4 regions of the Pseudomonas sp. GW456-12-1-14-TSB6 genome follow, and region 1 is predicted to be linked to each of the others. Evidence: predicted binding sites of a transcription regulator. Region 1 holds the regulator's gene; each other region holds the start of a gene.
What was found. Region 1 encodes FliA, which starts transcription of late flagellar genes. Its sites were predicted from a motif close to CTAAAGTTTNNNNNNNNNNNGCCGNTAA; they were not measured.

Region 1 (7,872 bases):
GCCTTATAAATCCGGAATTCACGCCGTTGCCTGTTCGCACTCTGCGAACGCAGTGGTTGATAACTCATTCACTGGAAATCCGGGGTAGATCATGACAAGTCGCGTTTACCGAAAACTGCCGGGCATGGAGATGGAGTTCGTTTCAGGGAAGCTGGAAAGGGACGCAGGCGAGCGGGCCATTTTCTATGAGGTGACGTTCGACCTGAAGCTGGACTTTCTCAACTTTCTGGTCATGGCCAATCAGTTCATTCCGAGTTATCTGGATAATCCCAGCAATGCGATCCGGCCTGAACTGGCCGGGTTTGCGTATCACCACTCCTACAACGACTTCTTTGGCGCAGCCGGTAATATCCGCGATAACCCGTCGTTGTTCGCTCTATTTACCGACCCCGGTCATTACATGGACCAGTGGGCGAGTAATGGCGGGCCCGTAGAACAACGATATGGAAAACCATCGTTCACGGTAGTCGGCAACCAATTGCGCATCACGACGCGGCAGTACTTTCGGCTGGATGCGGGGGCTCCTCCGATTGAAATCAGCGACCTGCCATTCATGCGTTTCGAATGGTCATTGAATCTGATGGAGGGTCATGCGAAGTCCACTGATGTCGCGCCTGTCACCATGGTGGTACTGATGTATACGGAGGAGGACGTTGTCGATGTTGGTGGTCACAGCGTGTTCAGGGGCACGCGCTATCTGGATAATGCAGCCCTCTCTTTCGGTCCGATCACTTCGGCGCACATTCCGGTAGCCAGTTGACTATCGGGATTTCATCTCAGTGAACATCGCTGAACAGGGGCGGGCGCACGACGTGCGTGCCGCCCCTTTGTGCATTCATCACCCCCTCTGTTTCACGCCTTGGCAAAAGTTGGAAGGCTTCTTGCAGTAGCCGCCCTGCGCCTGCTTCGGGCGTCAAAAGTTTGCTTTAAAGGAACGGGGAAAACCGGTGGATCGCTCTCAGTTATTCAACACTGCTCGCTCGAATGTTGCCGACCTCAGTCGAGGCAATCTGGGTGTGCCGCTGTTGCTGCTGGTCATGCTGGCGATGATGATGTTGCCGGTGCCGCCGTTCCTGCTCGACGTGTTCTTCACCTTCAACATTGCCCTGTCGATCGTCGTGCTGCTGGTCTGCGTGTACGCCTTGCGGCCGCTGGATTTTGCGGTGTTCCCGACGATCCTGCTGGTGGCGACGCTGTTGCGACTGGCGCTGAACGTGGCGTCGACGCGGGTGGTGATGCTCCACGGTCAGGACGGCCACGCTGCTGCCGGTAAGGTGATTCAGGCCTTCGGTGAGGTGGTGATCGGCGGTAACTACGTGGTCGGTATCGTGGTTTTCGCGATCCTGATGATCATCAACTTCGTCGTGGTAACCAAAGGTGCCGGGCGGATTTCCGAGGTGAGCGCGCGTTTCACCCTCGATGCGATGCCCGGCAAGCAAATGGCGATCGACGCCGACCTCAACGCCGGTCTGATCGATCAGGCGCAGGCCAAGGCCCGTCGTCAGGAAGTGGCCCAGGAGGCCGAGTTCTACGGTTCGATGGACGGTGCCAGCAAGTTTGTGCGCGGTGACGCCATCGCCGGTTTGCTGATTCTGTTCATCAACCTGATCGGCGGCATGGCCGTCGGTATCTTCCAGCACAACATGACTTTCGCTGACGCGGGCAAGGTTTACGCCTTGCTGACCATCGGTGACGGTTTAGTGGCGCAATTGCCATCACTGTTGTTATCTACAGCGGCGGCGATCATGGTGACCCGTGCTTCCGGCTCGGAAGACATGGGCAAGCAGATCAATCGCCAGATGTTCGCCTCGCCCAAAGCGCTGGCGGTGGCGGCCGGTCTGATGGCGGTCATGGGCCTGGTGCCGGGCATGCCGCACTTTTCGTTCCTGACCATGGCTGCACTGGCGGCCGGTGGCGCTTACCTGTTCTGGAAGAAGCAGAACGTGGCCAAGGTCATCGCGCTGGAAGAGGTCAAGCGTCAACAGGAACTGCTGCCGTCGCCGGCCCGCGCCATGGAAACCAAGGAGCTGGGCTGGGATGACGTGACCCCGATCGACATGATCGGCCTGGAAGTCGGCTACCGCCTGATTCCGCTGGTGGACCGCAATCAGGGCGGGCAATTGCTGGCGCGGATCAAGGGCGTGCGCAAGAAGCTCTCGCAGGATCTGGGCTTCCTGATGCCGACCGTGCACATCCGCGACAACCTCGATCTGGCGCCGAGCGCCTATCGCCTGACCCTGATGGGCGTGATCCTGGCCGAAGCCGAGATCTACCCGGATCGCGAACTGGCGATCAACCCGGGTCAGGTCTACGGCTCGCTCAACGGCATTACCGCCAAAGATCCGGCTTTCGGCCTGGAGGCGGTGTGGATCGAAGTCAGCCAGCGCGCCCAGGCGCAATCGCTCGGTTACACCGTGGTCGATGCCAGCACCGTGGTTGCGACCCACTTGAACCAGATTCTGTACAAGCACTCCAGTGAACTGATCGGCCACGAAGAAGTGCAGCAATTGATGCAATTGCTGGCCAAGAGCTCGCCGAAACTGGCAGAAGAGCTGGTGCCGGGTGTGGTCACGCTGTCGCAGTTGCTCAAAGTATTGCAGGCGTTGCTGGCCGAACACGTGCCGGTGCGCGATATCCGCAGCATTGCCGAAGCCATCGCCAACAATGCCGCCAAGAGTCAAGATACCGCCGCTTTGGTGGCCGCTGTGCGGGTCGGCGTATCCCGCGCCATCGTCCAAAGCATTGTAGGGACTGAGTCGGAGCTGCCAGTTATCACGCTGGAGCCAAGGTTGGAACAAATATTGCTCAATAGTCTGCAGAAGGCAGGACAAGGCTCGGAAGAGGGCGTTCTGCTGGAGCCGAGCATGGCCGAGAAGCTGCAGCGTTCGCTGATCGAAGCGGCGCAGCGCCAGGAAATGCAAGGTCAGCCGGTGATCCTGTTGGTAGCAGGCCCGGTTCGCGCGATGCTCTCGCGCTTTGGTCGCCTGGCAGTTCCCGGACTGCATGTGCTGGCCTACCAGGAAATTCCGGACAACAAGCAAGTGACCATCGTTGCGACAGTAGGGCCCAACGGCTGAGGTAGTGGTTTATGCAAGTTAAGCGTTTTTTCGCCGCCGATATGCGTCAGGCCATGAAGCTGGTTCGAGATGAGCTGGGCGCTGATGCCGCCATCATTGGCAACCGCCGCATTGCCGGCGGCGTCGAGCTGACGGCGGCGCTCGATTACAAACTGTCGGCGCTGGCCCCGCGTGTTCCGAACATGGAGCTCGAGGATGAACTGCGCAAGACCCAGTCGCGCATCGTCACCGCCCAGGCCGAACTGAGCCTGCGTGGCGAAGCCGACGGCAACACCAATCGCCAGCTGTTCGCCGGGCTGCCGTTGACGGCCGGCCTGCCGCTGACCGCTGCCGAACCGCTGACCGAACCGACCTACGAAGCTCCGGCCCGTCCGGCACCGGCGCCTGCAGCGGTTTCCGCTGGCGTTGATCCGCGTGCTCTGGACTCGATGCGTTTCGAGCTCAACAGCCTGCGCGAACTGATGGAAGTGCAACTCGGCACCCTGGCCTGGAACCAGCTGCAAGGCAGCCGTCCGGCTCAGGCCAATCTGTACCGTCGTCTGCAACGCATCGGTTTGTCCGGCCCGCTGTCCCGTGATCTGCTGTCGATGATCACCGAGATCGACGAACCCCGTCAGGCCTGGCGCATGCTGCTGGCGCACTTGGCGCGGATGATCGCCGTGCCGGAAGTCGAGCCGCTGGAAGAGGGTGGGGTGATTGCCATGGTCGGTCCTGCCGGCATGGGCAAAACCACTACCCTGGCCAAACTGGCCGCCCGTTACGTGCTCAAGTACGGCGCGCAGAACATCGCGCTGGTGAGCATGGACAGTTTCCGTATCGGCGCGCAGGAGCAGCTCAAGACTCTGGGTCGCATCCTCAATGTGTCGGTGACCCACGTCGATCCGGGCCAGTCCCTGGTGCAGGCGCTGGATCCACTGCTGCGCAAACGCGTGGTGCTGATCGATACCGCCGGCCTGCAAGCCAGCGATCCGGCGCTGCGCATGCAGCTGGAAAGTCTGGCCGGTCGTGGCATTCGGTCGAAAAATTATCTGGTGCTGGCAACCACCAGCCAGAAACAGGTTCTAACCGCCGCGTATCACAGTTACAAGCGTTGCGGGCTCGCCGGCTGCATCCTGACTAAACTGGATGAGACGGCCAGCCTTGGCGAAGTGCTGAGCCTGGCGATCAGTCACGAACTGCCGGTCGCCTACCTGACCGATGGGCCGCGTATTCCGGATGATCTGCATCTGCCGCGCCGTCATCAACTGGTCAGCCGCGCCGTCAGTGTGCAAATGCAGGAAGAACCCAGCGAAGAAGCCATGGCTGACATGTTCGCTGATATCTACCACAGTCCGACCAAGCAGGTTGGCTGAGGTAATGAACCGTTTTTGTACCTACATCGATGGTCTGCCATGCATTGTTCCGGTTGTGAACGCGCAGCCAGTAATGTGGCCTCCGTCTATGCAAGACAAGGTAAAGAAATAACATGGGCAGCATGCATCCCGTACAGGTGATCGCGGTGACCGGCGGCAAAGGTGGCGTCGGCAAGACTAATGTGTCAGTGAACTTGTCCCTGGCGCTGGCAGAGCTTGGCCGTCGGGTCATGCTGCTGGACGCCGACCTGGGGCTGGCGAACGTCGACGTTCTGCTGGGCCTGACCCCCAAACGCACCCTGGCCGACGTGATCGAAGGCCGCTGCGAGCTGCGCGACGTGCTGTTGCAGGGCCCCGGCGGGATCCGCATCGTGCCGGCCGCTTCCGGCACCCAGAGCATGGTTCACCTGAGCCCGGCCCAGCATGCCGGCCTGATTCAGGCGTTCAGCGACATCGGCGACAACCTCGACGTACTGGTGATCGACACCGCTGCGGGTATTGGTGACTCGGTAGTCAGTTTCGTGCGCGCAGCCCAGGAAGTGTTGCTGGTGGTCTGCGACGAGCCGACCTCGATCACCGACGCCTACGCGCTGATCAAACTGCTGAACCGCGACTACGGCATGAACCGCTTCCGCGTCCTGGCCAACATGGCCCAGAGCCCGCAGGAAGGTCGCAATCTGTTCGCCAAGTTGACCAAGGTCACGGATCGCTTCCTGGACGTCGCCCTACAATACGTCGGCGCAGTGCCCTACGACGAAAGCGTGCGCAAGGCGGTGCAGAAGCAGCGTGCGGTCTATGAAGCCTTTCCGCGTTCCAAGTGCGCGCTGGCGTTCAAGGCGATCGCACAGAAGGTCGACACCTGGCCGCTGCCCGCCAACCCGCGCGGCCACCTCGAATTTTTCGTCGAGCGCCTCGTGCAGCAAACGGCAGGACCTGTGCTATGACCGCCAGCGGTATGAACCTTTACAAAAAGTCGGCGCGTGACGCGCAGTACGAGCTGATCGAGCGTTACGCGCCACTGGTCAAACGCATCGCCTACCACTTGCTGGCGCGATTGCCGGCCAGTGTGCAGGTCGAAGACCTGATCCAGGCCGGGATGATCGGCCTGCTCGAAGTCTCGACCAAATACGACGCCAGCAAGGGCGCCAGTTTTGAAACGTACGCGGGCATCCGGATCCGTGGTGCGATGCTCGATGAAGTCCGAAAAGGGGACTGGGCGCCACGCTCGGTTCACCGCAACACCCGTATGGTCAGCGACGCGATTCGCTCGATTGAAGCTAAAACCGGCCGTGACGCTAAAGATCACGAAGTTGCGGCCGAACTCCAATTGAGTCTCGACGATTACTACGGGATTTTGAACGACACCCTGGGCAGCCGGCTGTTCAGTTTCGACGACCTGTTGCAGGACGGCGAACACGAAGGGCTGCACGAGGATGGCGCCAGTGCTCATCTGGAGCCGTCGCGCGATCTGGAAGACGAACGTTTCCAGGCCGCGCTGGCGGACGCGATTGCCAATTTGCCGGAGCGTGAGCGACTGGTGTTGGCGCTGTACTACGACGAAGAGCTGAACCTCAAGGAGATCGGTGAAGTCCTTGGCGTCAGTGAATCGCGGGTCAGCCAGTTACACAGCCAGTGCGCGGCCCGCTTGCGGGGGCGTTTGGGGGAGTGGCGAGCGCGCTGAAGGCAGTGTGGGGACACTGCGAACGAGGCTGGTGCGGTGGTGAACGGCACCGGTCTCGATCTGTTGTGCTCCAGACAGTCATCGAGTGTTTTGCCGGATTGATTGAAATGGCGCGTCCAGGTGCTGGGCGCGTTTAAGACTGCTTGGAGGTCGAATTGAACAAAGACATGAAAATCCTCATCGTTGATGACTTCTCAACGATGCGGCGGATCATCAAGAACCTGTTGCGTGATCTGGGGTTCACCAACACCGTTGAAGCCGACGATGGCACCACTGCCATTCCGGTGCTCAACAGCGGCAGCATCGACTTTCTGGTGACCGACTGGAACATGCCCGGCATGACCGGTATCGACCTGCTGCGCCACGTGCGTGCCGATGAAAAGCTCAAGCACCTGCCGGTGCTGATGGTGACCGCTGAAGCCAAGCGCGAGCAGATCATCGAAGCGGCCCAGGCCGGCGTGAACGGCTATGTGGTCAAACCTTTCACGGCCCAGGCGTTGAAAGAAAAAATCGAGAAGATTTTCGAACGCATCGGCTGATGAACGCGCGGGGGAGCTATGGAGCATAACGAATCTTCACAGGGCGATTTTGAGTCGACCCTGAAAAAACACGCGGTCGAACTGGTCGAAAGCCTTGAAAAAGGCAAGTTCGGCGACGCGGTGCAACTGATCCATGAGCTCAATCAGACCCGTGACCGTGGCCTGTACCAGGAAGTGGGCAAGCTCACGCGTGAACTGCACAGTGCGATCGTCAATTTCCAGATCGATCCGCACATGCCGCAGGCTGAGGAAGTGTCGCAAATTACCGACGCTACCGAGCGCCTGGGCTACGTGGTCAAACTGACCGAAGCTGCCGCCAACCGCACCATGGATCTGGTGGAAAGCGCGACCCCTGTGGTCAATGGCCTGGCTGACGAAGCCCAGGCCTTGAGCGCCGATTGGGGCCGTTTCATGCGTCGTGAGGTCGGGGCTGAAGAGTTCCGCGAACTGGCGCGCCGGGTCGACGGTTTTCTGGCACGCAGCAGCGCGGACAACCGCGCGGTGTCGAGCAATCTGAATGACATTCTGCTCGCCCAGGATTACCAGGACCTCACCGGCCAGGTGATCAAGCGCGTGACCCAATTGGTCACCGAAGTCGAAAGCAACCTGCTCAAGCTCGTGCTCATGGCCAGCCAGGTGGACCGCTTTGCGGGCATCGAACATGACCGTGCGGCGATGCTTGCTGAAAAAGATCCACAAAAACATCTCTCGCAGGGTGAAGGTCCGCAGATTCATGCCGATAAACGAGAAGACGTTGTGTCCGGTCAGGACGATGTGGACGATTTGCTATCCAGCCTTGGATTTTGAGTTTTTTTGGGTTTTTAGACCTGTAGGAGCACCCCATTAATGAGCTTCGGCGCCGATGAAGAGATCCTTCAGGATTTCCTGGTTGAGGCCGGCGAGATTCTTGAGCAACTGTCCGAACAACTGGTCGAGCTGGAAAGCCGCCCGGATGACGCAGATCTGCTCAACGCAATTTTTCGCGGTTTCCACACTGTAAAAGGGGGCGCCGGCTTCCTTCAGCTCAACGAGCTGGTGGAGTGCTGTCACATCGCCGAAAACGTGTTCGACATCCTTCGCAAGGGTGAACGGCGCGTCGATGCAGAACTGATGGACGTGGTGCTCGAAGCGCTGGACGCGGTGAACAGCATGTTCAGCGAAGTCCGCGATCGCAGCCCGATCACCGCCGCCACCCCGGAACTGCTAGCCGCCCTGGCGCGTCT
Region 2 (7,872 bases), on a different contig from region 1:
GCTTTCGTTTCGATCGCGATTACATGCAGGCTTTGCAACCTGCGGCGATGGACAGCGAGTTGCTTTGTTGGTTGCCAACACCAGCGGCGTTGTTGTAACCAGCGTTACCCGAGAAGTTGTTACCAACATTGGAGATGGAAGCGTTGTTGGTCACAGGGTTTTTCCAGCCATCAGGGGTCATCACTTGTTGAGTGGTCACACCTGCCAGGCCGAATACGCCCACTGCTTCGAATTTGGCTTTTTGATCTTTGTCGCCACCATGGCCTCTGTCGTTATTGCCATATCCGCCATGACCGTGATCGTCGTCTTCGATTTTTGCAGTGCCCTTCGCGTAGAACGCGCCAGCCCCGGCGAAAGTACCGGTGAGGGTATCTTTTTTGTAGGTTTGAGTGCCGTTGTTGGCTACGGTCAGGCCAGTGGAGCTTTGGTTCGCAGCAGCAGCGGCGTTAGCTACACGACCACCCGATACAGCAATTGCCAGGTTGTTTTTCTGTTGGTTGAAGTTGCCGGCACTGTTGTTCACGCCAATGTTGCCGGAACCGCCGTTACCTACGTTGTTGAGGTTGGCGTTGTTGGTGGTGGAGTAGTTCGCAACGGCGTTGTTGGTGTTGACTTGAGTTGCGCTGGAGACCGACACCGCAGAGCCGAAGATGAAACTTTCATCGGCAGTTGCCAGAGCGGCGGCATTGTCTTGCTGGTTGCCATCGCCGGCGGTGTTGTTCATGCCAACGTTGCCGTTGGTGCCATTGGCCGAGTTGTTGACGTTGGCATCATTTTTGGTGCCTTGGTTGCCGACCAGGTTGCCAGAGCTGCTTTGCGTGTCGAGCACTGCCGCCCCGGCGCCAGCGCCGATTTGCAGCAGTTGTTCCAGGGTTGGGCCTTTTGGTTCATGGTTGCCATGCCCGTTACCATGACCGTGATTATCATCACGACCGCCTGCCTGTGCTGCGATTGCCATCACTGCTGCGAGTGCGAAAACCAGTGGTTTGAGGGCCATTGTAGGTTTCATGGTGTTTCTCCGTCGTGCTTATTAGTTGGTTAAGTGTTGGTACTTTCTAATTGCACTGCTTTTGTTGTTTGGGTCAGTCAGCGACCCGGATGCTCAGGGTGTTAGCCATTCGGTTCCCCACCCCGGCACTCTGGTTCACCTGGATTACCCCTCGGCTGCCGGTGAAGGCCTGATCACTTGTCGTGACCTGGCGACTGCCGGGTGAGGTACCAGTTGCTCCTGAGCTCGGTAACAACGCCACGTTCTGTTGAGAAAGGGCGCTATCGTCAACGCTCTGCGGGGCAGCACTGATGCTGACGCGCGTCACGTTGGCCATCTGGTTATTGGCCCCGGCGCCCTGGTTCACGCCCAGGATCCCGTTGCCGTTAGTGAAAGAGTTGCCGCCGATGTTGGCGCTGGCATTGCCCGTACGGTCGGCGGGCGTGTTGATGTGCTGGATGACACTGGTGGTCGCGCTGGCATTGGTGCCAATGGCGATTGCTTTGGTGTTGGTCTGTTGCATCTGGTCGCCGGCCGCCTGGTTGACGTTGTAGTTGCCGCGATACTGGATGCCGGTTTCCTGAATGTTCGCGTTGTTCACGGAACTCGGGTCAGCCATTGCGCTGGTGCAGCCGAGGAGGGCGAGCAGGAGCAGAGAGCGATTCATTTATTGGCCTCCAGCCATGCGAGTCAGAGGGGCAAGACCGGAGCTCATGGCACGGTTGACGGTATTGGAGATCGAGCCGCCGGCACCGCCGCCGTGACCGCCTCCCATACCAGGCAAGCCATTCGGATTGGTCACAGTGTTCATGCCGGGGATGTTCGAAGTCGGGGTGGTGATACTTCCGCGAATCGAGGATCCGCTGGCTACACTGGCAAATTCACCGTCGTTGAGTTCGGTGCTGGTCATCGCCTGATCGATGCGGCCCGAAGGATTGGCATTGACGGTGGTGGGGTACGGATCTTTGCCACCGCTGCGACCGATCGGGATCGGCTGGACATCACGATTGAGCACGATCACGCCATTGCCTTCGGCCTGAACGTTGAAACTGAGAAAGGGGCTGGCGGCTGATCCGATCAGCAGAAGGCAAGTAAAGGCTTTTTTGATATTCCCCACGACGGCAATTCCTTCTTCAGTGGGCTGAGCCTGTTCAGCGTTGTGAAGGAGAGAGCGAAAGCTGTGCCGCTTTTGAAATGTCTTTTCGTTTCAATGTGTTGAGTGGATTGAGCGTGGGGCTGATACAACAGCTGTTTCATCGATGAAACAAAACACTGCCTGCGCAACCCTTTAAAGACAGCGCAAAGCTCTGGACCAAGGGTTTGCGCGCAGGTGTTTCAGCGGCGTAACAAGTCGGATGACAAAGGGATGAAGGGCCTTGAGACGGGCACTTTGCACCTGAAGGAGTGTTTCAGGAACGGACACTTTTCCCCCAAACCAGGGGGATACAGCGGGTCAAACGCCCCGCAAATCGGGTCAGTCCGCGAGCAGGCTGTGCACCGCGTCGAAGGCCCGCTGCTGGCGTTCGGCCCAGTTGCCATTGATGATCTGCAAGGGTTGGCGATGGTTTTCCAGCCACGTCCGGGTCGCCTGATAGAACGCGAGTCGTTCGCTCAAGTCGGGCTGGCAGCGCTGACCGTCGTCCGTCCATTCGATCTGCTCCGGGGACAGGAGCAGGTGCAGGTCGTAATGACGGGCCAGCAACTCGGTTTCCAGCCAGGGCGGGCACTCGCCGAATAACGTCTGGCTCCACAGCATGTTGCTCAGCAAATGCGTGTCGAGAATCAGCAGTCGCGGCTGCTGCGCGCGTGCTGCGTCTTCCCACTGCAACTGGCCGCGCGCGATTTCCGGGATGTCGGCGAGGCAGGTATCGCGTGCGTTCTGCTCGATGAACCAGCGCACATATTCGTCCACCCGCAAACCGCCGAACTGCTGTTGAATTCCGGCGGCCAGCCAGCTCTTGCCCGTGGACTCGGGACCGGTCAGAACAATCACTTTCATCGTTGTAACGCCGGGTCGGCACGCCATTCGCGCCAGCCTTGCACCGCGATCAGGGTGAACAGGGCATACAGCGCCGCCGTGAGGTACAGCCCTTTATAGAGGAACAGCCCGACGAAGATCACATCCAGCACGAACCACAACGCCCAGCATTGCAGGCGTTTGTGGGCCATCCAGAACTGCGCGACCAGGCTAAAGCCGGTCAGCGCGGCGTCGAGCCACGGTTGCGCCGCGTCGGTCCAATGGGCCATGGCCGCGCCCAGCAGCAGACTGCCCACCGCACCGATGGCCAGGCCCTGCGCAATCGAGCGATTGTCGAGCCGGGTGACTTCGCGCCCGTCATGCATCGTCCCGGCCCGTGTCCATTGCCACCAGCCATAGATTTGCAGCCCGGCATAAACCACCTGCAGCAGCATGTCCGAATACAGCTTCACCTCGAAGAACACCCAGGTGTAGAGCGACACCATGACCAGCCCGATCGGCCAGCACCACGGATTCTGTTTGACCGTGAGCCACACGGCGATCACGCCTAGGGCGGCCGCAAACAGTTCAAGCCCGGACATGCAGGTTCCTTGGGGGGGAATAAAAGAGGGGGGCGGATTGTACCGAAAAACAGGTGGGAAACGAGTTCCCACCTGTTGCAGGGATCAGACGCGGAACTGGCGCAGCAGCCCGTTCAGTTGTTCGCTGAGCTGGCCGAGTTTCACACTCGCCACGCTCGACTGCTCGGCCGCCAGTGCGGTGCTGTGGGACAGGCCCGCCGCTTGGGTGACGTTCTGGTTGATGTCCTCGACCACATGCGCCTGTTGCAGCGTTGCGCTGGCAATCGAGGCGTTCAGGCCATTGAGGTTACGCAGGGCCTGGCCGATCGCATTCAGACTGGCGCTGGCCAGACCCGCCTGTTCGATGGTCAGTTGCGAAGCCTTGCTGCTGTCGCCGATCACCTTTACGGCGGCTTCGGAGTGGTTTTGCAGGCGTTCGATCATCGTCTGGATTTCCGCCGTGGACTTTTGCGTGCGCTGCGCCAACAAACGCACTTCGTCGGCCACCACCGCAAAACCGCGACCCTGTTCGCCGGCCCGAGCCGCTTCAATGGCGGCGTTGAGGGCCAGCAGGTTGGTCTGCTCGGCGATCGAGCGGATCACCTCCAGCACGCTGCCGATCTGCGTGCTTTCAGTCGCCAGCGTGCGGATGACTTCCACCGCTTGATCGATGGTGCCGGAGAGCTTGTCGATCTGTTGCAGGCTGCCGTCGATGTTGATCTGGCCCTGCTGGGCCTGGGCTTCGGCGTCACGCATTTCGCTGGCGGCGTGTTCGGCGTTCTTCGCTACGTCCTGTACGCCGTAGGTCACTTCGTTGACGGCAGTGGCAACCAGCTCCATCTGCTGCGACTGCTGCTGGCTGCGTTGCTGGGCCTGCGCAGCATCGTTGCCCAGCTCGCTGGACGATTGGCCCAATGCACTGGCGGACAGCTGCAATTCACCGATCACCCGACGTAGCTTGGCGGTAAAGGCGTTGAAGTGCTGGGCCAACTGAGTGACTTCGTCCTGGCCGTGGGTGTCGAGGCTGCGGGTCAGATCGCTTTCGCCGCTGGCGATGTTGGCCATGGCGTTCACGGTTTCCTGTAAAGGACGGACGATGCTGCGGGCAATCAGGATCACCAGTAGCGCCATGATCACCGCGATGATCAGCCCAACCACCGACGCCTTGATTACCTGTACCTGGAACTCGGCCTGCACGTCATCGACGTACACGCCCGAACCAATGACCCAGCCCCATGGCTCGAACAATTTCACGTACGAGGTCTTGGCCACCGGTTCGCTGGCGCCGGGCTTGGGCCAGCGATAGTTGACCATGCCGGCGCCCTTGGCCTTGGCGATGGCGACCATTTCATTGAACACCGCAAAGCCGTCCGGGTCGCGGATCGCCGAGAGGTTCTGGCCTTCGAGCTTGGGATTGGTCGGGTGCATGACCATCACGGGCGTGAGGTCGTTGATCCAGAAATAGTCATTCTGGTCATAGCGCAGGCCACGGATCGCGGTCAGCGCCTGTTTCTGTGCCACATCGCGGGTCAGGGTTCCTGCGGCTTCGAGGCCTTGGTAGTAAGTCAGCAAACCGCTGGCGGTCTGCACCACATGCTGGGTTTTCTGGGCCTTGGCGTGGTAGAGGTCATCATGGATCTGCTTGAGCATCAACACGCCCAACGTCAACAGCATGACCACGGCCACAATCAAGATGAGCCACAAGCGTCGGCTGATCGACACACTGCGCAAGCTGTTCATAACGCTGTCACTCCGGATTCTTTTTCTTGTAATAAACCACCGCCAGCATCCAACCACGTTTCGGTGACCGGGCATACGCGACCCAAGTCGTAGAACGCGGCAGCGCTATTACGGCTTGTCTGTTAGGATTTCGGCCCCGCGCGTGAAAACCTGAATCGAAATTGATTTTTCACGGAATTTTGACTGTTTCGTGTGGATCCTGTGCGCGCGGAATCGGTACAGCTTTAACCAGCTACGCTGAACGCAGTGAACGTAAAAAATACTATCGGGGCATGCCTCTGTGCATCGCTCTCTGGGGGATTGATGGATCTTTGGACGGCCTTGCAGGCACTGATTCTAGGAGTTGTAGAAGGGCTGACGGAGTTTTTGCCCATTTCCAGTACCGGACACCAGATCATTGTTGCCGACTTGCTCGATTTCGGAGGCGAGCGGGCCATGGCGTTCAACATCATCATCCAGCTTGGTGCGATTCTCGCGGTGGTCTGGGAATTCCGACGCAAGATTCTCGACGTGGTCATTGGCCTGCCGACCCAGCCGAGTGCGCGGCGTTTCACCGCCAACCTGCTGATCGCCTTCCTGCCCGCCGTGGTGCTGGGTGTGGTCTTCGCCGACTTGATTCACCACTACCTGTTCAACCCGATCACTGTGGCCGCCGCGCTGGTGGTGGGCGGCATCGTGATGCTGTGGGCCGAACAGCGTCAGCATGAAGTGCACGCCGAAACGGTCGACGAGATTCGCTGGACGGATGCGCTGAAGATCGGCTTCGCCCAGTGCCTGGCGATGATTCCCGGCACTTCGCGCTCCGGCTCGACCATCATCGGCGGCCTGTTGTTTGGCCTGTCGCGCAAGACCGCCACCGAGTTCTCGTTCTTCCTGGCGATGCCGACCATGGTCGGTGCGGCGGTGTATTCGGGCTACAAGTATCGCGACCTGTTCGTACCGGCGGACTTCCCGGTATTCGCCATCGGTTTCGTCACCGCGTTCATCTTCGCCATGATCGCGGTGCGCGGCCTGCTCAAGTTCATCGGCAGCCACAGCTACGCGGCGTTTGCCTGGTACCGGATCGTCTTCGGTCTGGTGATTCTGGCGACCTGGCAGTTCGGCTGGGTCGACTGGACGGCCGCCCAGCCATGAGTGATTCCCGCGCACGCCGCCCGGATCGCGGTCCTTCCGGTGGCAATATTCAGCATCTGAAATTGAAGCTGGTGGTGCTGCTGATCGTCTGCGCGTTGCCACTGTTCGGCTCATTGTCGATGTGGCTGCGCGGGATTTCCCTGGTACCGCTGACGGCCTACGGGCTGGTCAGCGTGCTGGCGTTTTTCCTGTACTGGGCGGACAAGCGCAAGGCCCGCGCCGACGCTTGGCGCACACCGGAAAACATCCTGCACGCGGTGGAACTGGCCGGTGGCTGGCCGGGCGCGTTGATCGCCCAGCAGGTCTTCCGGCACAAGACGCGCAAGGTGTCGTTTCAGGTGTTGTTCTGGATGATTGTGGCTTTGCATCAGGTGTTCTGGATCGATCAGTTGTTTCTCGGTTCGAACCTCCTGGCGTTGTTCTAAAGCAGCAGCCCGACCTGCAAGCGCTTGGGCAGCTTGCTGACCACCAGTTGGTGGGAACGCTGCAGCAAGCCTTGCAGTTCCTCGGCGCCCAGCGGGTAGGGCGGGTGCATGATGATCCATTGCGCCCGGGCAAGGTACGGCGCCGGGTGAATGCCCGGCCGGTCGCAATGACCGAGAAACAGGTCCTTGTCGACCTTGAACGCCAGCGAATCACCGCGCAGCCCCTGCAAGGCGAACATCTTGTTGCCGGCAATCGAAAACACTCGCACGCCACCCCATTTGTAGTCTTCCCTGGCACCGGGCAGGGCCAGGCAGAAGTCCGCGACATCCTGTTCGCTCATCTTTCCTTGTTTCATAACAGCCGTTCTCCACAGGCATTGAACGATTCGACCAGATGATCGATCCACGCGCGCACCGCCGGCATCACCCCGCGCCGATGCGGATACACCGCTTGCAGCCAGCCGCCGGGCAGTGACCAATCCGGCAACAACTGCACCAGCGTGCCGTTGTTCAGTTCCGTTTCGCAATACATCATCGGCAGCAGGGTGAAACCCTGGCCGGCCAACACACAGGCCTTGCGCACGATGAAATCGTCGATGCCAAGCCGGGCTTCCAGCGCCAGATCGCAACTCTTGCCGTGCTGATCGAGCAGGCGCACATGCACCATGCGATCGGCCTCCAGGGCGCCCAGCACCGGCAGGTTCTTCAGGTCCTGCGGATGATTGATTTCCACGCCCTGCATAAAGGAAGGGCTTGCGACCACCACCATCTGCGCCTGACGCAGGCGGCGGGTCACCAGCATCGGTTCTTCATCGCCGTGTTCGCGCACGCGCAGGGCCACGTCGATGCCTTCGGTGATCAGGTCGACCCGTCGATTGATCAGGGTGACTTCCAGCTGCACCTGAGGGTATTTGCCAAGGAAATTGCTGATCACCACCGGCAGCATTTCATGGGCCAGCCCCGTGGGACTGGAAACCCGCAAGCGTCCGCGAGGCTCGCTGGACATGCTGGCCACTGTTTCATCGGCCATTTCCGCTTCCAGCAGCA
Region 3 (7,872 bases), on a different contig from region 1:
CGGCAGTCTTGCGCCACAGGATTACGGCACGACAGCGCAGCTGAACTTGCGCCTGGGCATTGGTGCAACGGGCATCGGCGGATTGCCGGTGCTCGATCTGCTATGCCTCTGCAACTCGACGCTGCTGAGCCGCGTGCCCATCGCCGACGAACCGTCCGGCAATGGGCAGGCCCTGCGCCAGCGAACACTGGCGCAAGTGGTGGACGAAGTGGCGCTGCTGGTCAGCCGTTTTTCCCGCGATGCCGAGTATTTCCAGCACGCGACAGCGGCCCGTGCGCCGGACTTCGAGCTGGTGGAAAACCTGCTGTTCCTCGACAGCCTGGCTTACATCCATCGCCTCAATGCCACGGCCCATCCGGCCTTGCTGCAACAGGCGCAAATCCCGGTGATCGAGCGGCTGCAACAGAGTCTGATCGAACACGCGGAGCGCCCGGCGCTGCACCTCGCCGAGCAGTCGATCAGCTATCGCCAGTTGCATGATCACAGCCGTGCAATCCAGCAACGGTTGCTGACAATGCTGGAGACACAGCAGCAACCGTGGGTGGTGGGGATTTGTCTGCCGAAATGCGATGCGCTGTTTGCTTCGATCCTGGCGATTCTCGGCAGCGGTGCGGTGTACCTGCCGCTGGAGCCGAGCCATCCGCTTCAGCGCCAGCAGTACATTCTGGAAAACGCCGGGGCGGTGCTGTTGCTGCACGACGGCGAACACCCACTGAGCGGTTCGCTGCCGGGGCTGGATGTCTGCCGCATCGACCGCACTGACGTCGATCTGTCGCAACCGTTGGTTCGTCACCGGATCGAGCTCGGCGCGCCGTGCATGGCGCTCTACACCTCAGGCACCACCGGGCATCCGAAGGGTGTGCTGCTGAGTCAGGCAAACCTTGCCCACTTCACCGCGTGGTACGCCAGCTATGTGCAGTTGCGGGCCGAGAGCCGGGTGCTGCAGTTCTCGTCGCTGAGTTTTGACTCGTCGCTGATCGACATCTTCCCGACCATGCTCGAAGGCGCGGAACTGGTGGTGCCCGATGACAACCAGCGCCGCGATCCGCTGCAACTGGTGGCGCTGATCCGACGGCGGCAACTGACCCACGCGTTCCTGCCGCCGGCGCTGTTGAGCATCCTGCCGCTGGAGCAACTGCAAAACGTCGGGCAGATCATGACCGGCGGCGACGTCTGCGAGCCGTTCGTGATCGAGCAACTGACGCGCCAGGGCAAGCTGCATAACCTCTACGGTCCGACCGAAGCCACGGTGCTGATCACCGCGCGGCAACTGCAACCGGGGGACAGCAATCGCACCCTCGGCGGGCCGATTGCCAACAGTCAGGTGCTGATCCTCGATGACGATCTGCAACCGGTGCCGGAGCAAACGGTGGGCGAATTGTTCATCGTCGGCCCCGGCGTATGCCTGGGTTACCTGAACAATCCACAGCAGACGGCGGAGCGCTATCTGGACTTGGAGTTGCCGGACGGCCAACGTCTGCGCGCCTACCGCAGCGGCGACATGGCCAAGTGGGGCGAGGATGGCATCGAGCTGTGCGGACGCCGCGACAATCAGGTGAAGATTCGCGGCTTCCGGGTCGAGCCGGAAGAGATCGAACGGTGCCTGCGCGAGAGTCAGCTGTATCGGCAGATCGCCGTGGTGATCGACAGTCAGCGACGGATTCTGGCGTTCCTTGCCCAGCCGCAATCGGATGCCGCGCGCGAGTCGTTGAAAGCTCACGCGCAGCAGTTTTTGCCTGACTACATGCAACCGGTGGCGTGGACGGAACTGCCGAACATGCCGTTCGCCGCCAACGGCAAAGTCGACCGAAAAGCCTTGCTGGAGTTGCCGGTCAGCGTGCAGGACAGCGGCCCGAAATGCCTGCCGGCCAACGCCGAAGAAGCGCTGCTGTTGGAGATCTGGGGCGAGTTGCTGGAGCTGCCGACCAGCGACATTTCCACCGACGAAAGCTTCTTCAATCTCGGCGGTCACTCGATTCTGCTGTCACGCATGCTCCTGCGTCTGCGGGAGGAATTCGGCCGCAGCATTTCGATCAACCGCTTCATCGAACTGCCGACCATCGCCAAGCTCGCCACGCTGGTGCGCGGCACCGACGACAGCGCGGTGCTCAGCGTCCAGGCGATGGCCGACGCCGAGCGAGCGCTGGACATCGAGCCGCTGCCGATCAGCCGCATGGGCGATGTGCACAAGGTGATCGTCACCGGCGCCAACAGTTTTGTCGGCGTGCATATCGTCGAGGCGCTGCTGGGATGGGGCGCCAGCGAGGTGGCGTGCCTGGTGCGCGACGGCGGCGGGCAAACCGCGGCGCAGCGCTTTGCCCAAGCGCTGCGAGAGAACCGGCTGGAGCATCTGGACCTGAGCCGGGTGCGGGTCTATTCGGCGGACATCAGCCGGCCGCAACTGGGCTTGGCCGATGACGATTTCGAGCGGCTGGATCGTGAATTCGGCGCGCTGGTGCACAACGCTGCCAACGTCAATCACGTACTCGACTACGAGTCGCTGGCGGCGGACAACGTCGAGCCGATTTTCGAACTGCTGCGGCTGTGCGAAGGGCGCAGCAAAAAGGTGTTCAATTTCGTCTCGACGCTGTCGGCCTCCAGCACCGTCGACGACGCAGGCCGGGTGCTGGAACTGCCCGCCGCACCGACGCCGCCGATCTACATCCGCAACGGCTACAACCTGTCGAAATGGGTCGGCGAGCGCATCCTCGAACGGGCCCGGGAGCGTGGGGTGCGGGTCAATCTGTATCGGCCCGGCAACATCAGTTTCAACAGCCTCAGCGGCGTGTGCCAGCCGCACAAGAACCGTTTGATGCTGATGCTCAAGGGCTCGATCCAGCTGGGTCAGGTGCCGGCCTTCGCGCTGAATTTCGACCTGATGCCGGTGGACTTTCTTGCCCGTTTCATCGCCTTCCACGCCAGCCGTTATTCGGCCGAACGGGCGGTGTTCAACCTGCACAACCCGGAGCCTCTGAGCTGGGATGCCTACGTCGCGTCGTTCCGCGAAACCGGCAGCGAGTTTTCGCTGGTCAGCGTCGCCGACTGGCAACAACAACTGGACCGGGTCGATGCCGACAATGCGCTGTTCGGCGTGCTCGGTTTTTACCTCAACGGCTTCGAGGAAGACATCGGCGACATCTCCCTGATCGGCCACGCCAACGCCCAGGCCGGCGTGCAGCAGATGGGCGCGCACTACCCGGAAAAATCCCCGGCGCTGCTGCGTCGCGGCTGCGACTACCTGAAAGAAATCAACTTCATCTGACTCATCAACCAAGGAGCAACACCATGAGCAATCTGCAACCCGACACCCTGATCAAGAATCCTCACGGCTGCCACGTCGTGTCTTCAGTGGAAGTGCCGGTGGACGCCAAACAGGTGTGGGCGGTGGTCGGTAAATTCGACGGTTTCGACCGTTTCATTCCGGCGCTGTCGCATATCGAAATGACCGGCGAAGGCGTGTCGTCGCTGCGCAAGAAGTTCTTCAAGGATGGCAACATCGTGGTCGAGCAACTCAACTCCCGGGACGACCAGGCGCTGAGCATGACCTGGACCACCATCTACAACACCCTGGGCGTGGCCAACCTGTGGGCGGCGATGAATGTGGAATCTTTGGGCGCGGGCAAGTCGCGGGCAACTTGGACGATCATTGCCGAACCCGCTTCCGGCGGCCCCGAGGCGCTGCCGGGGTTCAAGGATTTCGTGCAGGGGTTCGCCGATGATGCGATGGGCAATGTACTGAAGCTGTTTGTGTAAGGCATGAAAAAGCCCGCTGCGGATCACTCCGCAGCGGGCTGCTTTTTGACCGCAAACGATCAGATCTTGAAGCTGTCGACCAGCTGTTTCAAACGGTTGGCCTGCTGCGACAACGCATCGCAATCCTTCAACGTTTCATTGAGGTTGGCCACGCTCTGCTGGTTCAGCAGGTTGATCTGGTTGACGTCGACGTTGAGGGTTTCCACCACGGCAGTCTGTTCCTCGGTAGCGGCGGCCACCGACTGGTTCATGCCGTCGATTTCGCCGATGCGCTGGGTCACGCTGACCAGGCGCAGACCGGCCTGGTTCGCCACTTCAACGGTCTCCTCGCTGGACGCCTGACTGGCGTTCATGGTGGTCACCGCTTCGCGGGAGCCGACCTGCAGCGAAGTGATCATCTTGTGGATCTCTTCCGCCGACTCCTGGGTGCGGTGAGCGAGGTTACGCACTTCGTCCGCCACCACCGCAAAACCGCGTCCGGCTTCACCGGCACGGGCCGCTTCGATGGCCGCGTTGAGCGCCAGCAGGTTGGTCTGCTGGGAGATGCCTTTGATCACATCGAGAATGTGGCCGATGTTGTCGGTGCTCGCGTTCAGGGTTTCGATCTGGGTGCACGACAGGCTGATCTTCTGCGACAGCTCGGTCATGGCCTGAATCGTCTGCTCGACCACCTGACGACCGTCATCGGCCTGCTCGCTCGCGCCGCTGGCGTGTTGCGAAGCGTCGGCCGCGTTACGGGCGATTTCCTGGGTGGCGGCACCCAGTTGATTGATCGCGGCGGCCACGCTGTTGGTGCGTGCGCTTTGTTCGTCGGAACCGATGATCGAGGCGTTGGACGATGCCATCACCCGTTGCGACAGGTCGTGTACGTGGCGAGTCGCGGAAGACACTTCGGAAATGGAAGCGTGAATCCGCTCCACGAACTGGTTGAACGAACTGCCCAGCTCGCCGAACTCGTCCTTGCTTTCCACTACCAGACGACGGGTCAGGTCGCCCTCACCCTGAGCGATGTCCTGCATCGCGCGGCCCATGGTGATCAGCGGACGCATCAGCACGGTGATAAGCAGACTCAGGAAGACTGCAATCGCGCCCACCGCGACGAACATCGCGATCACTGCCGAAGTACGGAACTGGCTGAGTGCGGCGTAGGCCTTGTCGCGATCGATCGACAGACCGATGTACCACTCGGCATTCGGCAGACCGGCGACCGGAGTGAACGAAAGGATGCGTTCCTGGCCGTTGAGCACCACGTTCTGGTTGCCCTTCTCAATGCGCACTCCAGCGTTCGGGTAGATGTCCTTGAGGTTCTTCATCACCTGGTCTTTGTCCGGGCTGACGATCACCTGACCGTCACCGCTGACCAGGAACGCGTGGCCCAGACCGCCGAAGTCCACCGAGTTGATGATCTTCACCAGGGTTTCCAGGCTCAGGTCACCGCCCACTACGCCAAGCAGCTCGCCGTTCTTTTTCACTGGCATGGCGATGGTCACCACCAGACCGCCCACGGCGGCCATGTATGGCGGGGTCAGCATGGTCTGGTCAGCGGCCACGGCCTGCTTGTACCAGGGGCGCTGACGCGGGTCGTAACCGTCCGGCATCTTCGCGTCAGGGCGCTGGGTGAACACACCGTTGGCCTGGCCGACGTAGGTGAACTGGAAGTTCGAGGTGAAGGCCGGTTGATCGACCAGGCCGGGGAAGTCTGCATTCTTGCCTTGATGAGCAACGTTCTGCGCGAGGTTTTCCAGTACCAGAATCCGCCCGCTCATCCAGTTCTGCACACTGCTGGCGGTCAAGTCACCGGCCTGCTGGACCGAGGACTGGAGGTTCTGGCGAATGGTGTTTCGCTGCAGATAGTCGTTGTACAAAGTGAACAGCGCGAACGCCAGGACCACGACGCCCGAGGCGGCCAGCAGGATTTTATGGCTGAACTTGAGATTCATTTCATGGGACTTCTTATGCGAAAAGTGGGGATGCGTTCCGGATGCAACATTCCATGTACAGCGCAGGCAGCGTTCTGACGGCTGCTCTACTTTGGTGCACGCATGTCTCACCAGTCTGTCGGCACGCTTCGGAGAAAACTTAGGGCTTTGCAGGAAATGGATGGCATTTCTGCCAGATTCCCGCCGGACGGTGTATTAGAGCGGTCGCCTCTGCTTTTTTGATGAGCGTTTTGCAGCGCCGGTTGCAAATTCTGTAACCCTTGATGACAATGCGACTAATTATCATTTGTGACGTTCGGGCTGTCGCGTTCATGTCCTCACCTGAGTTGGCTGTACAGGCGCTTTACACGAGTCATCACGGCTGGCTCAACGGCTGGTTGCGCGCTCGGCTGGGCAATGCTGCCGATGCGGCGGATCTGGCCCAGGACACCTTCGTTCGACTGTTGCAGCGCACCGAGCGCCTGGAACTCAAGGCACCCCGCGCGTTTCTGCGCACGGTTGCACGGGGCTTGGTGATCGACCATTGGCGCCGTGAGGAAATTGAACGCGCCTATCTGGAAACCATCGCCCATTTACCTGAAGCCGAAACCCCGAGTGCTGAATCCCGCGCCTTGGTGATCGAACTGCTCGAAGGCATTGCCCGCATGCTTGAAGGCTTGAAGCCGAAAGTGCGTCAGGCGTTTCTGCTGGCTCAGTGCGAAGGTTTGACCCACAAGCAGATCGCCGAGCAGATGGGCCTGTCCCTGCGCTCGGTAGAACGCTACGTCGCCGACGCCCTGTTTCACTGCTACGTGCTGCGGTACGAAAACTGATGCCGGTGGATAACCTCTCGCTTGGCCGACGCGCCGAGCCACCGCAGCAAGTCGTCCGACAGGCCATTCACTGGCTCCTGCGCCTGCGTAATAACAACGGCAACCCGCGCCTGAATCGCCAGTGCGAACAATGGCGCGCCGAGCACCATGATCACGAACTGGCCTGGCAACGGGTGCAGTCTCTGCAAGCCGAACTGACCCACAATCTGCGCGCCGTGCCCGGTGCGCAGGTGGCATTCAACACGCTGGAAAACAGTGCGCAGGGGCTGGGGCGACGTCAGGCATTGAAGCTGTTGTCCGGCGCGCTGCTGATGGGCTCGGCGGGATGGCTGGCCAAAGACACGTCCGTCTGGCAACAGTGGAGCGCCGACTACGCCACCGCTACCGGCGAACGCCGTGGCTTCCAGTTGCCGGACGGCACGCGGATCGAACTCAACACCGCCAGCAGCGTGGATCTCGATTACACCGCGCAACAACGGCTGATCAAGCTGACCCGTGGCGAAATCATCGTCACCTGTGGCGGTGCCGATGAAGGTGCGCCGATTGACCGACCGCTGCGGGTGCAGAGTCGTCATGGCAGTTACGAGCCGTTCAAGGCGCGATTCATTCTGCGCCAGGAAGACGACTGCACGCGCCTGAGCGTCACCAGTGGCCGGGTCGCGATTCACTCCGCTGGCAACTCGACGGAGGCCATCGCCGGTCAGAGCTATCTGATCGATCACCATCAAATTCGCCCGGCGCCGCCGTTGGACATGGATGCCGGTGCCTGGGTCGACGGGCTGATCGTGACCCGCAACATGCGGCTGGGCGACTTCCTCGGCGAAGTCGGGCGGTATCGTCAGGGATTTCTGAGCTGTGCGTCGGATATTGCGGATTTGCGTCTGTCCGGCGTGTTCCGTCTTGAGGACACCGACAAGCTGCTGGCGATCCTGCCGCAGACCCTGCCGGTGCAATTGCGCTACCGCACCCGTTGGTGGGTGACGCTGGAGTCTGTGGCCTGAAAGTATTTTGGCGGGTTTTCGCGGCAAGTCCGGCTTAGTCAGTAAGCACTTCAACTCAGCCTTCGCGACTGCCTACGGAAACCTACAATGACTGCGCGCGTTACCTGTAAGAACCCTCTGAATTTCTCTGCCGAATCGGGAGTGTTGCGCCACGCCGTTCGGGCGGCGCTGTTTTCTACTGCACTGGGCGTTGGCGTGCTGCCGAGCCTGAGCATGGCGGCCAATGCCAGCGAGGTCAGCAGCCACCGCTACAACATCGCCCCCGGACCGCTGGGCGATGCGCTCAACCAGTTCGCGCGTGAGGCGGGCATCACGTTGTCGATGACGCCGCAGCAAACCCAGGGCCGGCAGTCACCGGGTGTGCAG
Region 4 (7,872 bases), on a different contig from region 1:
GCGAGCGCGCCGCCCGCGCCGCCAAACGCGAGTCCTCGGCTGTCGAGGCGCTCGAAGGCGGCGACCTCGGCCCGGAACAGCACGGCCTGGTGATCGCCCACTTCGGTGTGCAGGTCGAGGTCGAGGCCGTTGACGGTGAGCTGGCCGGCCAGGTCTTCCGCTGCCATCTGCGGGCCAACCTGCCGGCGCTGGTCACCGGCGACCGGGTAGTATGGCGCGCCGGCAACCAGGGCATCGGCGTGATCGTCGCGCAACTGCCGCGCACCACCGAGCTGTGCCGTCCGGACAGCCGTGGCCAGCTCAAGCCGGTGGCCGCCAACGTCGACATGATCGTCATCGTCTTCGCCCCGCTGCCCGAACCTCATGCCAACCTGATCGACCGTTATCTGGTCGCCGCCGAACACGCCGGCATCCGCCCGTTGCTGCTGCTGAACAAATTCGACCTGATCGACGAGCAGAACGCCCCGGCGCTGAATGCGCTGCTGGCGGTCTACCGCACACTGGGTTATCCGGTGCTGGAAGTCTCGGCGCACCACGGCAACGGTATGGAGCAATTGCAGAAGCAGCTCGACGGGCGCATCAGCGTGTTCGTCGGTCAATCCGGTGTCGGCAAGTCATCCTTGGTCAACAGTCTGCTGCCGGAAGTCGAAACCCGCGTCGGCCCGCTGTCCGAGCTGTCGGGTCAGGGCACCCACACCACGACCACCGCACGCCTGTTCCACTTCCCCGGCGGCGGTGAACTGATCGACTCCCCGGGCATCCGTGAATTCGGCCTCGGCCACGTCAGCCGCGCCGACGTCGAAGCCGGCTTCATCGAGTTCAACGATCTGCTCGGCACCTGCCGCTTCCGCGACTGCAAGCACGATCGCGAACCCGGTTGTGCACTCCTCAAGGCCTTGGAAGACGGCCGCGTGCAGCAGCAGCGAATGAACAGCTACCGCTCGATCATCGCCAGCCTGCCGGAAAACGGTTACTAGACTTTCAAGTACCCAGACACAAAAAAGCCGCGATCATCTCGCGGCTTTTTTGTGGGTCACTGTTTCGGCGCGGGGGCCGGTGCAGGCGCCGGGGCTGGCGCCGCGCTGCCCGGTTCGGTCGGTTTCGGCAGCGGGTCGTCGAACAGGTTCAGCCGTTCGCGCAACTCGTGGGCCGGTACCGGTTGCTGATCCGCCGGCAAGGCGTTCGGGTCGACCGGGGTAGCCGGCGCGGCGCCGTTCTGGCCTTGATCTGCCGGTTTCGACGGGTCGGCGCCTTGCGCACCTTCGATGGCCGCCTGGGCCTTCTTGGTCAGCACCACGATGTCGATGCGGCGGTTGACCGGGTTGAACGGGTTCTCCTTGTCGAACAGCGCCGACGAGGCGTAGCCCACCACACGCGCCACTTGCGAGTCCGGATAACTGCCCGCCACCAGCGCACGCCGGGCGGCGTTGGCACGGTTGGCCGAAAGCTCCCAGTTGCCGAAGTCGCCATTGCCTACATAAGGCTTGGCATCGGTGTGGCCGCTGATACTGATCTTGTTCGGCACCGCTTTGATCGTGTCGGCCATGGCCAGCAGGATGTCTTCGAAGTACGGCTTCAGCCGTGCGGAACCCGAGTCGAACATCGGCCGGTTCTCGGCGTCCATGATCTGGATGCGCAAGCCGTTCGGCGTGATCTCGAAGAGGATCTGGTCCTTGAACTTCTGCAGTTGCGGGTTCTCGTCGACCTTGTTCTGCAGTTCTTGCAGCAGCAGTTCCAGGCGTTCCTTCTCGACCTGTTCGGCCATGCCTTCAACCTGTTCGGTGTCGACCGTGACCTTGTCCGGTTGCGGTTGCGACTTCACTTCAGGGTTGAGGGTGTTTTCCGGCGCCAGGGTCGGCGTACCGCCCAGGTCGATGATGTACGGCGTGCCGCTCTCGGAGAAACCGACCGGGTCCTTGAAGTAACCGGCGATGGCGATCTTCTGTTCCGGGGTCGCGGTGGACAGCAGCCACAACACCAGGAAGAACGCCATCATCGCCGTCGCGAAGTCGGCGAAGGCGATCTTCCACGCCCCGCCGTGATGCCCGCCGGCGATGCGCTTGACGCGCTTGATGATTATCGGCTGGTTATTTTCCATGACTTAGCGACCGCGAACGGCTTGTTCCAGCTCGGCAAAGCTTGGACGGTGAGCCGGGTACAGAACCTTGCGACCGAACTCGACAGCCAGCGATGGCGGCATGCCGGAAGCCGAAGCCACCAGCGAGGCCTTGATGGCTTCGTAAACGTTCAGCTCTTCCTTGGCATCGTGGGCCAGGGAGTGCGCCAGCGGGCCGAAGAAACCGTACGCCGCGAGAATACCGAAGAAGGTACCCACGAGTGCCGCACCTACGTGCAGACCGATGGATTTCTGATCGCCTTCACCCAGGGAGGCCATGGTCACCACGATACCCAGTACCGCCGCAACGATACCGAAACCCGGCATGGCGTCGGCAATGCCGTTCACCGCGTGGGACGGATGCTCGAGGTCTTCCTTCAGGCTGTACAGTTCCATGTCGAACAGGCCTTCCAGCTCGTGGGGAGCCATGTTGCCGGACGACATGATGCGCAGGTAGTCGCAGATGAACGCGGTCATGCGCTCGTCTTTCAGTACCGCCGGGTACTTGGCGAAGATCGGGCTCGCGGCGGCATCTTCGATGTCGCCCTCGATGGCCATCATGCCTTCGCGGCGGCTCTTGTTGAGGATCTCGTAGATCAGGCCCAGCACTTCCAGATAGAACGTGTGGCTGAAACGCGAACTGAACATGCTCAGGGATTTCTTGAGCACGTGCATCGTCATGTAGCCGGGGTTGGCCTGGAGGAATGCTCCGAGTGCCGCACCGCCGATGATCATCACCTCGAAGGGCTGGATCAGGGCGGCAATCTTGCCGTGGGAGAGCACGTATCCGCCGAGCACGCTCGCGAATACGACGATGATGCCGATAATTTTAGCCATAGGTAGAAAGGTACTTGTTTAAGTCGGGTTCAAGGTCATATTCGGAAGTTAAAAAATCTCTTCTTCTACTTATCGGCAAAACTGCGCCAGACTATAGCCAGTTCAGGCGAAAAGCCAATTTAGCCCATGCCGGGCGCGTCTACAGTCAGTGAAGATCTCGTCCAGACATGGCTAATGAAACGAACGTCCCACACGTGAAACCGACCACACTCGATGGCTGGGTGAAGCTGCTCGACAGCGTTCGCCTGCCGGTGCCGCAAGATGCCCATGACCGGGTCTGCCGGGCGATTCGCGATGACCGCAGCTCGCTGCGCGACATTGCCGACCTGATGCAGGACAGCCCGGCGCTGGCCCTGAGCATCATCCGCGAAGCCAACCGCCACACCCAAGGCAACATGAGCGCGCCGGCGGAAAACCTCGAAGTGGCGATCAATCGCCTCGGCCTTGGCCGTACCGAAGAACTGCTGGCTCGCCTGCCCGCCGAACCTGCCGCGCAGATCCCCCAGCCCCTGCGCCAGTTGCAGATGATCAGCCAGCACGCCACGCAACAGGCCAACGGTTTTTTCGCCAGTCGCCTGGCGCGACTTTGGCAGGACATTCATTGGGGCAGCCTGTTGTTTCTGTCGCCGCTGTGGCCGTTGGCGCTGACCTTTCCCAAACTGCTTGAAGAGTGGGAAGTACGGGTTATCCACAAGGGCGAATCAGCGCGAGTCGTGGAAAAGCAGCTGTTCGGTGTGCGCCTGCTGAAAATCGGCGAAGCGCTGGTCGAAGCTTGGCGTCTGCCGGTCTGGGTGCAGCAAGGTTATCGGCTGCTGCTGACCGAGCAGCGCGAACTGGTCAAAGTCCTGCGCATTGCCCGCGACGTCGATCATCCGCTGCGCCAGCAAAATCGCCTCGACGACGACCCGACCCTGCGTCGCTGGCTCAATCAACCGGCCAATACCGTACTGCTGGCCAACGGTCTGGCACTCTCGGCGCAACAGGCCTGGGACAGTCCGCACAGTGAGCGCTGGCAGTACCTGACCAGCCTCTACCTGCAAATCTCGATGGACGAGGTACAACAACAGTTGCACCAGCAGGCCGCCGTCAGCGCTCGTCATCATTTCATGCCCGACCTCTGGCACCCGGCGGTTTCGCTGCTGTGGCCGTGGGGCACCCGTCGCCTGCCCGCCGGAATGCTGCCGGCTGCGGCGCCGTCCGCTGACGACCTGAGCCAGTGGCGCCGGCAATGCGCCGAGCTGCTGGCCGTGCCAAGCCGCTTCACCAACGCCATGAGCCTGACCGTCGCCGCCCGCGATGCGCTGGTCGCCAGTGGCATGCGCCGGGTGATGATCCTGATGGCCGACCGCAGCCACGCCAATCTGCGCGTCCATCAAACCTCGGGGTTGCCGAAGGAAGCCGCTGCGCTGAATTTCGTCGTCAGCCAGAGTTCGGTGCTGCAACGCTTGCTCACGCAGCAGGCGCAAGTGCGGATCACCCCGGACAACAACGCCCAGTTTTCCGCCCTGCTGCCGCCCTCGCTGCGCGCGCTGTTTCGTGGCGAACACCTGTTCCTGCGCTCGCTGGTGAACAACGGCCGGGTGATCATGATCGTGGTCGCCGACCAGGGTGGCGGGCCGTTCGCCGACATCACTGTGCAGGCTTTCGGCAAAACCGCGCAGTGCATCGAGAAAGCCCTGCACAGTTTTAGCCAGCGCGGCCAATGACAGCTACAATCCTTCCCCTTTGTGCTCTGGAGACCTCACATGTCTGATTTCTCTGGCCTGGCCCTGGTGATCGAGCCGAGCGACCTGCTGCCGCGCCTCGAATCCCGCGATCTGATTCTGGTGGATCTGACCAGTGCCGCCCGCTACGCCGAGGGACACATTCCCGGCGCACGTTTTGTTGATCCGAAACGCACCCAGCTGGGTCAGGCGCCGGCTCCGGGCCTGTTGCCGAGCAAAGAAAAACTCGAAGAACTGTTCGGTGAGCTGGGTCATCGCAAAGATGCGGTCTACGTGGTCTATGACGACGAAGGCGGCGGCTGGGCCGGGCGCTTCATCTGGCTGCTCGACGTGATCGGCCACGACAAGTATCACTACCTCGACGGCGGACTGCCGGCGTGGCTGGCGGAAGGTTCGCCGATGTCGATCCAGATTCCTCCGGCGGCGGGTGGCCCGGTTGCCCTGACCCTGCACGAGGAACCGACCGCCACCCGCGAATACCTGCAAAGCCGTCTCGGCGCCGCCGACCTGGCAATCTGGGACGCTCGCGGGCCGCTGGAGTATTCCGGCGAGAAGGTCCTGGCAGCCAAGGGCGGGCACATCCCCGGCGCGGTCAATTTCGAATGGACGGCGGGCATGGATCAGGCGCGCCAGTTGCGCATCCGCACCGACATGCCGCAGATCCTGGAAAGCCTCGGGATCACCAAAGACAAAGAAATCATTACCCACTGCCAGACCCATCACCGGTCCGGTTTCACTTATCTGGTGGCCAAGGCCCTCGGTTATCCGCGGGTCAAGGGCTACGCCGGTTCCTGGGGCGAATGGGGCAACCACCCCGACACCCCCGTCGAGCTTTAAGGATTTTTAAGGACAGTCATGAAAGAGCGTTTGTTTATCATCAGCCAGTACCTGCTGCCTCATCACCTGCTGTCGCGCCTGGCCGGCTGCGTCGCAGAGTGCCGCGTGCGCTGGTTCAAGAATGCCTTCACCACCTGGTTCGCCAAGCGTTATCAAGTGGACATGTCGCAGGCACTGGTTGAAGACGTGACCGCTTACGAGCATTTCAACGCCTTCTTCACCCGCGCGCTGAAAGACGGCGCACGTCCACTGGACCAGACTCCGGGCGCGATCCTCAGCCCGGCCGACGGTGCGATCAGCCAGCTCGGCCCGATCGAACACGGCCGCATCTTCCAGGCCAAGGGCCACAGCTTCAGCGTGCTGGAACTGCTGGGCGGCGATGCGGCGAATGCGGCGCCGTTCATGGGCGGTGAATTCGCGACTGTTTACCTGTCGCCGAAGGACTACCACCGCGTGCACATGCCGCTGGCCGGCACCCTGCGCGAAATGGTCTACATTCCGGGCCGGATCTTCTCGGTCAACCAGACCACCGCGGAAAACGTTCCGGAACTGTTCGCCCGTAACGAGCGCGTAGCGTGCATCTTCGACACCGAGCGCGGGCCAATGGCCGTGGTGCTGGTGGGCGCGATGATCGTGGCATCGATCGAAACCGTGTGGGCCGGTCTGGTCACGCCGCCGAAGCGCGAACTGAAAACCTTCCGTTACGACGAAGCCGCCCGTGCGCCGATCCATCTGGAAAAAGGTGCGGAACTGGGGCGCTTCAAACTGGGTTCGACCGCGATCGTGCTGTTCGGGCCGGATCAGGTGAAGTGGGTTGAAGAACTGAAGGCCGGCTCGCCGGTACAGATGGGCCAGGCCTTGGCACTGTCGAACGCATGAACCGGTTGATCCGCCCTTTCGCACGTCTGCGAAGGGGCGGACACGACCTGGGTGGCGCCGTTACTCTATCTGCCCACGGAAGCCGATCGGCCCTTCGTTGGCGTAGGTATTGGTGCCACTGAGGTTTTTCCCGCCGTCACTCGACGTGACGCTCAACGCGATAACGTTCTGGTTATCCCGCCCGCCGATCACCCACTTGCCACCTGGATGCCAGGGGGCATCGTTGCCACCCCACTGATTCTCGACGTTGTACTGGTTCTGGCCAGTGCGCTGAGCCTTGAAGCCAATAGGGCCTTCACCGGCGTAGGTCATGGTGCCGGTAAAGGTTTTGCCACCGTCGCCGGACTTGATCTCGATCGCGACGACGTTCTGGTTGTCCCGCGCGCCCAGCACCCAGGTTCCACCCGGATGCCAAGGTGCCGAACTACCGCCCCATTGATTTGCCACTGCGTATTTAGACATGAACCTCATCTCCTTGAAGTTTCGGGAGACCTGCCCCGACGTTGACGGCAGGCCGTGCAACCGTGCGTTTCCGATCGCACGTCTGAGAGACTAGTAGCGCCTGCGGGAATGGCACCAGGCCAGTAGACCAACGGTAAAAAACCCTGACAAACACCTGCGAAACAGACCACAACTGCTAGAGTTTTGGGCATTGCCCTATTCGCCGCCGGAGCTTGTCACGGCATGAGTGAGCCACGATCCCGACCACCACTGAGCGCCCCGACGCCCACGCAGTTGCGCCTGTCCTTCTGTGAAGCCACCCCGCGCGACCTCAAACGCTGGATCGCCGACCTGCCCAAGGCCAACATCGGCGAAACCGCGCGCCTGCTGTATCAAGGCCTCAACGAACTCAATCAACTGCTGACCCCCAGCGACAACCGCTTGCATTTGCTTGAGCTGTTGCGGCCTGAGGTGTATTTCGTCTGCCAGCACCTGGAACGGCATTTTCTGCATCAGGCGATCATGCTTGATGAGCGTTCACGCAAGATCAGCAACCTGAGCCAGGCCCTGCAAAGTCAGCTGGCCATCGGTTACAAACAGATCATTCTGCGGATCGCGCCCAAGTTCTCCCGGGATCGTGCAGCCCTGGTGAGCGAAGCGCTGCAGCGGGCGGCCCACGCGCTGAAAGGGCAACTGGTTCGCGCCACGCAGTTGTACAGCCCGGCGCCGGAACAGCTGTGGTTCGAACTGCATCAATTGTTTCGCTGCGCCTGCGAGCTGCAACTGCAGCATCGCCGGGTACGCGACGACCTCGCCAGTCTGACCGTAGATCTGAGTGTCGAGCAGACCTACCTCGCGGCCCTGTTGCTGGGCAGCGCTCGCTGCAATCAGTTGCGACAGAACCAGATCGCGCGCCTGGCCCAGGTGGTGGAACCCTGGAGCGCGTGGCTGAAGCTGCAGCCCGCCCATCCGGGCGCGGGCTTGTTCGCGGTCTCGGCAGACATCGACGCCGGCCCGCGTTACCGCTCGCAGTTTCGC

Region 2: a site for FliA is predicted at 5,394-5,421, ahead of AC07Y2_RS12865 (methyl-accepting chemotaxis protein). Genes of this name have one in related genera too.
Region 3: a site for FliA is predicted at 5,809-5,836, ahead of AC07Y2_RS04680 (methyl-accepting chemotaxis protein). Genes of this name have one in related genera too.
Region 4: a site for FliA is predicted at 3,023-3,050, ahead of motA (flagellar motor stator protein MotA). Genes of this name have one in related genera too.

Annotation. Positions count from the first base shown of each region.
Region 1 covers NZ_JBWKZE010000038.1:806-8,677, forward strand. Annotated here, with positions in the region: gene AC07Y2_RS25565 (hypothetical protein) at 92-760, shown strand; gene flhA (flagellar biosynthesis protein FlhA) at 948-3,077, shown strand; gene flhF (flagellar biosynthesis GTPase FlhF) at 3,089-4,429, shown strand; gene fleN (flagellar synthesis regulator FleN) at 4,543-5,373, shown strand; gene fliA (RNA polymerase sigma factor FliA) at 5,370-6,110, shown strand; gene AC07Y2_RS25590 (chemotaxis response regulator CheY) at 6,278-6,649, shown strand; gene AC07Y2_RS25595 (protein phosphatase CheZ) at 6,668-7,456, shown strand; gene AC07Y2_RS25600 (chemotaxis protein CheA) at 7,496-7,872, shown strand, end outside.
Region 2 covers NZ_JBWKZE010000011.1:131,282-139,153, reverse strand. Annotated here, with positions in the region: gene fapC (amyloid-like fimbrin subunit FapC) at 20-1,009, opposite strand; gene fapB (fibril amyloid subunit FapB) at 1,083-1,655, opposite strand; gene fapA (functional amyloid chaperone FapA) at 1,656-2,105, opposite strand; gene AC07Y2_RS12875 (AAA family ATPase) at 2,463-2,987, opposite strand; gene pnuC (nicotinamide riboside transporter PnuC) at 2,984-3,547, opposite strand; gene AC07Y2_RS12865 (methyl-accepting chemotaxis protein) at 3,632-5,266, opposite strand; gene AC07Y2_RS12860 (undecaprenyl-diphosphate phosphatase) at 5,570-6,400, shown strand; gene AC07Y2_RS12855 (DUF1294 domain-containing protein) at 6,397-6,825, shown strand; gene AC07Y2_RS12850 (MmcQ/YjbR family DNA-binding protein) at 6,822-7,181, opposite strand; gene AC07Y2_RS12845 (LysR substrate-binding domain-containing protein) at 7,178-7,872, opposite strand, start outside.
Region 3 covers NZ_JBWKZE010000004.1:3,628-11,499, reverse strand. Annotated here, with positions in the region: gene AC07Y2_RS04690 (non-ribosomal peptide synthetase) at 1-3,262, shown strand, start outside; gene AC07Y2_RS04685 (SRPBCC family protein) at 3,286-3,753, shown strand; gene AC07Y2_RS04680 (methyl-accepting chemotaxis protein) at 3,813-5,693, opposite strand; gene AC07Y2_RS04675 (sigma-70 family RNA polymerase sigma factor) at 6,005-6,505, shown strand; gene AC07Y2_RS04670 (FecR domain-containing protein) at 6,505-7,506, shown strand; gene AC07Y2_RS04665 (TonB-dependent siderophore receptor) at 7,594-7,872, shown strand, end outside.
Region 4 covers NZ_JBWKZE010000019.1:54,024-61,895, forward strand. Annotated here, with positions in the region: gene rsgA (small ribosomal subunit biogenesis GTPase RsgA) at 1-977, shown strand, start outside; gene motB (flagellar motor protein MotB) at 1,034-2,098, opposite strand; gene motA (flagellar motor stator protein MotA) at 2,102-2,953, opposite strand; gene AC07Y2_RS18455 (HDOD domain-containing protein) at 3,121-4,659, shown strand; gene AC07Y2_RS18460 (rhodanese-like domain-containing protein) at 4,699-5,514, shown strand; gene asd (archaetidylserine decarboxylase) at 5,533-6,393, shown strand; gene AC07Y2_RS18470 (lectin OAA family protein) at 6,454-6,855, opposite strand; gene AC07Y2_RS18475 (cyclic-di-GMP receptor FimW-related protein) at 7,078-7,872, shown strand, end outside.